2 regions of the Bacillus sp. D386 genome follow, and region 2 is predicted to be linked to the other one. Evidence: riboswitches for the same ligand, from Rfam matches in the RefSeq annotation. Region 2 holds a riboswitch; the other holds the start of a gene.
The links. A riboswitch is a leader RNA that binds a small molecule or an ion and turns the genes downstream of it on or off. The one in region 2 is predicted to bind lysine.

Region 1: it holds a riboswitch for lysine, as region 2 does, so the genes downstream of both, FHY45_RS02825 (amino acid permease) here and FHY45_RS08070 (amino acid permease) in region 2, are expected to answer to the same signal.

The regions. Positions count from the first base shown of each region.
Region 1 is NZ_VEMV01000001.1:590,985-595,315, reverse strand. Features, by position in the region: gene gntK (gluconokinase) at 1-963, shown strand, start outside; lysine riboswitch at 1,071-1,271, shown strand; gene FHY45_RS02825 (amino acid permease) at 1,404-2,843, shown strand; gene cdr (CoA-disulfide reductase) at 3,037-4,331, shown strand, end outside.
Region 2 is NZ_VEMV01000002.1:639,027-643,357, forward strand. Features, by position in the region: gene FHY45_RS08070 (amino acid permease) at 112-1,551, opposite strand; lysine riboswitch at 1,684-1,884, opposite strand; gene gntK (gluconokinase) at 1,992-3,530, opposite strand; gene FHY45_RS08080 (peroxiredoxin family protein) at 3,691-4,239, shown strand.

The sequences.
Region 1 (4,331 bases), on a different contig from region 2:
GCATTGGCAATCGCGGGTATTACAGAGACCCATTTGTCTAAACCAGTACCAACTACATATTATTTATCTGGCATGGACTCCGCCTATGCTGCGGATATGGGGCTGTTGCCGGATACTCCATTTGTAATAGGAGCCAGTGATGGCGTTCTCTCCAATCTGGGTGTCAATGCGATTGATCCAGGGATTGTAGCAGTCACGATTGGAACGAGCGGAGCCATTCGTACGGTAACAGATAGGCCGATTACGGATGAAAAGGGCCGAATTTTTTGTTATGCATTGACGGATAAGCATTGGGTGATTGGCGGACCAGTTAATAATGGAGGTATGACTTTTAGATGGCTAAGAGATGAGCTGGCTTCAGCGGAAGTAGAAACAGCTAAACGCCTCGGAATTGACTCATATGAAGTACTCACCAAGATAGCATCAAAAGTAGCGCCGGGGGCAGATGGACTACTATTCCACCCATATTTAGCTGGAGAGAGAGCGCCCATTTGGAACCCTGATGCCAGAGGATCGTTCTTTGGCTTGGGACTTCATCATAAAAAGGAACATATGGTCAGAGCGGTGCTTGAAGGAGTCATTTTTAATCTCTATACAGTCTTATTAGCTTTGCAGGAATTGATAGGTGTGCCAAGTAAAATCAGGGCAACGGGGGGATTTGCGCGCTCAGAGTTATGGAGGCAAATGCTTGCGGATATTTTTAATCAGGAAGTAGATGTGCCAGAAAGCTTTGAAAGCTCTTGTTTAGGAGCAGTTGTACTCGGCAGATATGCACTCGGTGAAATTGAAGACCTATCCGTTGTATCAAATTATGTGGGAACTACACATGTCCATACGCCGGTTAAAGCAAATGTAGAAAGATACGAGGAATTACTGCCAATTTACATCAATATATACAGAAAATTGGAGACTGAATATAGCAGTATAGCAGCTTTCCAAAACAAATGGATTAATCATAAATAAGTTGATTTGAAAATAACATTGTCGAATAATATTGACAGCATTCGCGTTTTCACTGTATCCTTTATACAGGAATAATTTAATTTAATACAAATCCTCATCGGACTAAAAGATGAGGTAGAGGTCGCAGATTTTATTAGTAAACTAAAAAGAGAGCCGGAAAGCTTGCTGACTTTAGTTGAAAGGAAAATCTGCCGAAGCGCTCTTTTTTTCCGAAGAGAGCAGCTGGGACTGTATCCGAATAGGTGCAGGACTGTCATGGAATATATACATCGCGATATGTATATAGACCATGGAGAACTATCCATTTATTGTCTGGTGTGGCTAATCATAAAATGTTGCACACCTTAACAATAAGGTGTGTTTTTTATTTAGTTTATTTACACAGAAATGGATAATTCAAAAATAGAGAGTAACATGACAGCTTTGGAAGGGGAATTATCGTGCACAATAAGAAGCAACTGGGTTTTTGGATTTTAACGGCATTTGTAGTCGGCAATATGGTTGGGTCTGGTATTTTTATGTTGCCGCGTACGCTGGCAGAAGTAGCTAGTCCTGCCGGAGTAATTATGGCATGGGGATTAACAGGATTGGGTGTACTAACTATTGCGCTGGTTTTTGGGAATCTGGCTGTTCGTAAGCCACATTTAACAGGTGGCCCTCAGATTTATGCTAAGGAATTGTTCAAGGAAAATTCTTTAGCCTCAAGATTATCCGGGTTTATGTCTACATGGGGATACTGGATTGGTAATTTTGCAGGTAATATTGCCATCATTACTACGTTTGCAGGGTATTTATCTACCTTCTTCCCAAGTTTGACCAGTACGGCTGAATTGTTCAGTATAGGGGATTTTAGTCTAAAAGTTGGCAATGCTTTAACATTCCTTGTCTGCACAATCATGCTCTGGGGCGTTCATTTCTTTATTATGCGAGGCATAGAGAATGCTGGTAAATTAAACTTTGTTGCGACTGCGGCAAAAGTACTTGGATTTGGATTATTCATAGTAATTGGGCTATTTGCCTTTGAACAATCTAATATTGTACCGTTTGCGGAAACTCGTATAATTGATGGTGAGAGTCGGGGATTACTCAGCCAGGTAAATTTTGCTGCCGTCTCAACCTTATGGGCTTTTGTAGGGGTTGAATCCGCTGTTGTATTCGCATCAAGGGCGAAGAGAAAGGCAGATGTAAAGAGAGCGACCATTTTAGGGCTATTGATTGCCCTGGCTATCTATATGGGAATCAGTACACTTGTTATGGGATTATTAACACAGGATGCACTTATCCATTCAGAAAAACCATTAATCGATGCAATTGAAACGGTGCTGGGACCTGTTGGTGGGAAAGCATTGGCGGTCATTGGATTGATCAGTTTATTTGGTTCAACAATTGGCTGGATCTTGTTAAGCGCTGAAATCCCGTATCAGGCAGCAAAACAAGGTTTATTTATCCCTAAGTTTTTACAGGTCAATAAGCGTGGGATTCCTAATTTCTCTATGATTGTTTCAAATGGTTTAGGTCAATTATTTATTTTCTCAACTATTTCAAATTCAATTGCTCATGCATTTGACTTTATTATTTATATCGCGACACTTTCTTATTTAGTGCCATATTTAATTTCCTCCTCATTCCAACTGAAATTAGTTTGGACTGGCGAGACATATAAATCTGATGAAATGCGTTCACGAATTATTGATGGTACCATAGCCATATTGGCGACGGCATATTCCATTTGGGTGATCATCAAAGGAACGGCTGATTTAAAAACATTTATTTTCGGTGTTATCCTTCTGGCAAGCGGAATCCTATTCTATCGTTTACTGCCTAAAAATATGGAGGAAGTTAAACAACACGAGAACTATTATTTGAAAAAATCTTTTTAACTGTAATAAGAAGCAAACCCATTGTTAAAAGTGGGTTTGCTTTTTTTGGGTATTATTTAAAAGTAAAACGGTGTTATGAAAACTGTTATCGGGAGCAATGATAGAGTGTAATCATGTGAGTTTGATAAATTGACATACCCAATAGGGTATATTACGATTAGACTAATCGATGAACTAATGGAGGTCTATTAAAATGAAGATTTTAATTGTTGGCGGTGTGGCAGGCGGAGCATCTGCTGCGGCAAGACTGCGCCGTCTAAGCGAAAAAGATGAAATCATCATGTTTGAAAAAGGTGAATATATTTCATTTGCGAATTGTGGTCTTCCATATTATATAGGAGAAGTTATCCAAAACCGTAATAAACTGCTTGTTCAAACAGTTGAAGGAATGGGGCAACGCTATAATTTAGATATACGTAATTGGACAGAAATTATCAAAATCAATCGGGAGCAGAAGACTGTCATAGCCAGAAAAGCAATGACAGGCGAGGAATATGAGGAATCCTACGATGTGCTAATCCTATCTCCGGGTTCAAAACCGGTTAGGCCAGCCATTCCGGGAATCGATGAGGCTAAATCTGTTTATACGCTTCGGAATGTTCCTGATACGGACCGTATCAAAGAAAAGGTAGATCAGGATAAACCTGAGAAGGCTGTTATCATTGGCGGCGGGTTTATTGGGATTGAAATGGCTGAAAATTTACGGGAGCGCGGCATAGATGTAACAGTTATTGAGATGGGAAATCAGGTGATGGCGCCAATTGATTTGGAGATGGCTCAAATGGTCCACACACATTTGCGGGACAATGGAGTTCATTTAATACTTGAGGATGGTGTATCATCTTTTGAAAAGAATGGTCGTATCATTCGCTTGAAAAGCGGCAAAGAAGTAGAAACGGATATGATACTTTTAGCGATTGGTGTTCAACCTGAAAGTACCATTGCGAAAGATGCCGGCCTCGAGCTTGGGGTTCGGAATGCGATAAAAGTCAATGAGCATCTGCAAACATCAGACCCATCTATTTATGCGGTCGGTGATGTCATTGAAGTAAAGGATTATATTAACGGAACGGATACTTATGTGCCGCTCGCTTGGCCTGCCAATCGTCAAGGGCGTTTAGTAGCGGATCATATTCACGGGAAAGAAAGTGTTTATAACGGTACATTGGGCACTTCCATAGCCAAGGTGTTTGAATTGACCGTTGCTTCAACAGGAAGCAATGAAAAGATGCTGAAGCGTTTAGGTATACCATATGAGGTTGTTCATGTTGCACCAAGCAGCCATGCTGGCTATTATCCAGGTGCTTCCCAATTGCATTTGAAACTGATCTTCGATAAGGAAACGGGGAAAATATACGGAGCGCAGGCAGTTGGAAAGGATGGGGTAGATAAACGTATTGATGTTATCGCGACAGCTATCAAAGGTGGCTTAACTGTATTGGATCTTCCGGATATCGAGATTGCCTATGCTCCTCCATATTCCTCAGC
Region 2 (4,331 bases):
TTACACTCTATCATTGCTCCCGATAACAGTTTTCATAACACCGTTTTACTTTTAAATAATACCCAAAAAAAGCAAACCCACTTTTAACAATGGGTTTGCTTCTTATTACAGTTAAAAAGATTTTTTCAAATAATAGTTCTCGTGTTGTTTAACTTCCTCCATATTTTTAGGCAGTAAACGATAGAATAGGATTCCGCTTGCCAGAAGGATAACACCGAAAATAAATGTTTTTAAATCAGCCGTTCCTTTGATGATCACCCAAATGGAATATGCCGTCGCCAATATGGCTATGGTACCATCAATAATTCGTGAACGCATTTCATCAGATTTATATGTCTCGCCAGTCCAAACTAATTTCAGTTGGAATGAGGAGGAAATTAAATATGGCACTAAATAAGAAAGTGTCGCGATATAAATAATAAAGTCAAATGCATGAGCAATTGAATTTGAAATAGTTGAGAAAATAAATAATTGACCTAAACCATTTGAAACAATCATAGAGAAATTAGGAATCCCACGCTTATTGACCTGTAAAAACTTAGGGATAAATAAACCTTGTTTTGCTGCCTGATACGGGATTTCAGCGCTTAACAAGATCCAGCCAATTGTTGAACCAAATAAACTGATCAATCCAATGACCGCCAATGCTTTCCCACCAACAGGTCCCAGCACCGTTTCAATTGCATCGATTAATGGTTTTTCTGAATGGATAAGTGCATCCTGTGTTAATAATCCCATAACAAGTGTACTGATTCCCATATAGATAGCCAGGGCAATCAATAGCCCTAAAATGGTCGCTCTCTTTACATCTGCCTTTCTCTTCGCCCTTGATGCGAATACAACAGCGGATTCAACCCCTACAAAAGCCCATAAGGTTGAGACGGCAGCAAAATTTACCTGGCTGAGTAATCCCCGACTCTCACCATCAATTATACGAGTTTCCGCAAACGGTACAATATTAGATTGTTCAAAGGCAAATAGCCCAATTACTATGAATAATCCAAATCCAAGTACTTTTGCCGCAGTCGCAACAAAGTTTAATTTACCAGCATTCTCTATGCCTCGCATAATAAAGAAATGAACGCCCCAGAGCATGATTGTGCAGACAAGGAATGTTAAAGCATTGCCAACTTTTAGACTAAAATCCCCTATACTGAACAATTCAGCCGTACTGGTCAAACTTGGGAAGAAGGTAGATAAATACCCTGCAAACGTAGTAATGATGGCAATATTACCTGCAAAATTACCAATCCAGTATCCCCATGTAGACATAAACCCGGATAATCTTGAGGCTAAAGAATTTTCCTTGAACAATTCCTTAGCATAAATCTGAGGGCCACCTGTTAAATGTGGCTTACGAACAGCCAGATTCCCAAAAACCAGCGCAATAGTTAGTACACCCAATCCTGTTAATCCCCATGCCATAATTACTCCGGCAGGACTAGCTACTTCTGCCAGCGTACGCGGCAACATAAAAATACCAGACCCAACCATATTGCCGACTACAAATGCCGTTAAAATCCAAAAACCCAGTTGCTTCTTATTGTGCACGATAATTCCCCTTCCAAAGCTGTCATGTTACTCTCTATTTTTGAATTATCCATTTCTGTGTAAATAAACTAAATAAAAAACACACCTTATTGTTAAGGTGTGCAACATTTTATGATTAGCCACACCAGACAATAAATGGATAGTTCTCCATGGTCTATATACATATCGCGATGTATATATTCCATGACAGTCCTGCACCTATTCGGATACAGTCCCAGCTGCTCTCTTCGGAAAAAAAGAGCGCTTCGGCAGATTTTCCTTTCAACTAAAGTCAGCAAGCTTTCCGGCTCTCTTTTTAGTTTACTAATAAAATCTGCGACCTCTACCTCATCTTTTAGTCCGATGAGGATTTGTATTAAATTAAATTATTCCTGTATAAAGGATACAGTGAAAACGCGAATGCTGTCAATATTATTCGACAATGTTATTTTCAAATCAACTTATTTATGATTAATCCATTTGTTTTGGAAAGCTGCTATACTGCTATATTCAGTCTCCAATTTTCTGTATATATTGATGTAAATTGGCAGTAATTCCTCGTATCTTTCTACATTTGCTTTAACCGGCGTATGGACATGTGTAGTTCCCACATAATTTGATACAACGGATAGGTCTTCAATTTCACCGAGTGCATATCTGCCGAGTACAACTGCTCCTAAACAAGAGCTTTCAAAGCTTTCTGGCACATCTACTTCCTGATTAAAAATATCCGCAAGCATTTGCCTCCATAACTCTGAGCGCGCAAATCCCCCCGTTGCCCTGATTTTACTTGGCACACCTATCAATTCCTGCAAAGCTAATAAGACTGTATAGAGATTAAAAATGACTCCTTCAAGCACCGCTCTGACCATATGTTCCTTTTTATGATGAAGTCCCAAGCCAAAGAACGATCCTCTGGCATCAGGGTTCCAAATGGGCGCTCTCTCTCCAGCTAAATATGGGTGGAATAGTAGTCCATCTGCCCCCGGCGCTACTTTTGATGCTATCTTGGTGAGTACTTCATATGAGTCAATTCCGAGGCGTTTAGCTGTTTCTACTTCCGCTGAAGCCAGCTCATCTCTTAGCCATCTAAAAGTCATACCTCCATTATTAACTGGTCCGCCAATCACCCAATGCTTATCCGTCAATGCATAACAAAAAATTCGGCCCTTTTCATCCGTAATCGGCCTATCTGTTACCGTACGAATGGCTCCGCTCGTTCCAATCGTGACTGCTACAATCCCTGGATCAATCGCATTGACACCCAGATTGGAGAGAACGCCATCACTGGCTCCTATTACAAATGGAGTATCCGGCAACAGCCCCATATCCGCAGCATAGGCGGAGTCCATGCCAGATAAATAATATGTAGTTGGTACTGGTTTAGACAAATGGGTCTCTGTAATACCCGCGATTGCCAATGCCTCAGAATCCCATTCTAAATTTTTAAGATGAAACATTCCTGTTGCTGAGGCAACCGAATAATCAATCACATATTGCCCAAATAATTTATAAAAAACATATTCTTTAATGGAAATGAATTTATATGTCCTACCCGCTAATTCGGGATAATCATTCATCAACCAGGTGATTTTTGTAAGAGGAGACATTGGATGGATTGGCGTTCCAGTTCTCCGATAAATTTCTTGTCCATTCCTCTCATTTTTAATATAGTCGGACCACTTCTTTGAACGGCTGTCAGCCCATGTAATGCATTGAGTTAATGGATTTCCATTTTCCTCAACCGCAATTACGCTGTGCATAGCCGAGCTAAAGGATACTAACGACAGTTCATCAGGATTTATTTGGCTTTGGACCATTACTCCTCTTATTGCATTAAGTACAGCATGAAAGATCTCATCAGGCTTCTGCTCTGCTGTAAGTGGAGTCGGGCTATATAATGGGTACTCTACATGATAGGTGCTGAGCACAGATGCGTCTCCCGAAAATAATACAGCCTTTGTACTCGTGGTTCCTATATCAACTCCTATATAAAACATCTATCTTCCCTCACTTCCCTAAAAGCTCAATACTAGATTCTTACCTTTATTCATATTTTTATAAACAACTTAACACAATTTGATGCCCATTGATTAATTTTTTCACGACTGGCAAATACTTTCTACTAAATAAAAACGACATCAGGAGGCCTCATCCAAATTGAAGAATAAAACAATTGCCATTCTTGCTCCATTCTTTTTATTCATATTTCTATTTATTTACACGCAGACACAAAAAGAGTCTATTACAGAGGAAACTATACCTGTTTTGACTCAAACAGGAATTAAAGAAGGTCAATCTGCACCTGATTTCGAATTAAAAACTCAGGACGGAAAAAGCATAAAATTATCTGATTATCGCGGTCAAAAAGTTTTATTAAACTTTTGGGCAAGCTGGTGCCCTCCCTGCAAAAAAGAGATACCAGACCTCAATGAATTTTATGGTGAACATAGTATGGAGAAGATTACTGTATTAAGCGTGAATATGACCTATTCAGAAAAAAACAAGCAAATCATACAAGCATTTCAAGATATGTATAAGATCAGGTATCCTGTATTACTGGACCAAACAGGAACTATTGCAGGATTATATAAAATTATAACAATCCCAACCAGTTATTTCATTGACTCCAACGGTATCATACAAAAGCGAATAATCGGACCCTTGCAAAAAGAAACGATAAAAAATCTGATGGAAACAATTGATTGAGGAGCGACCCAAAGTATACCCAATAAAAAATAACAAAAAAGACAAAATTATACTTTTTTATTTTATACCTAAACCATAGTAAAATAAAATCT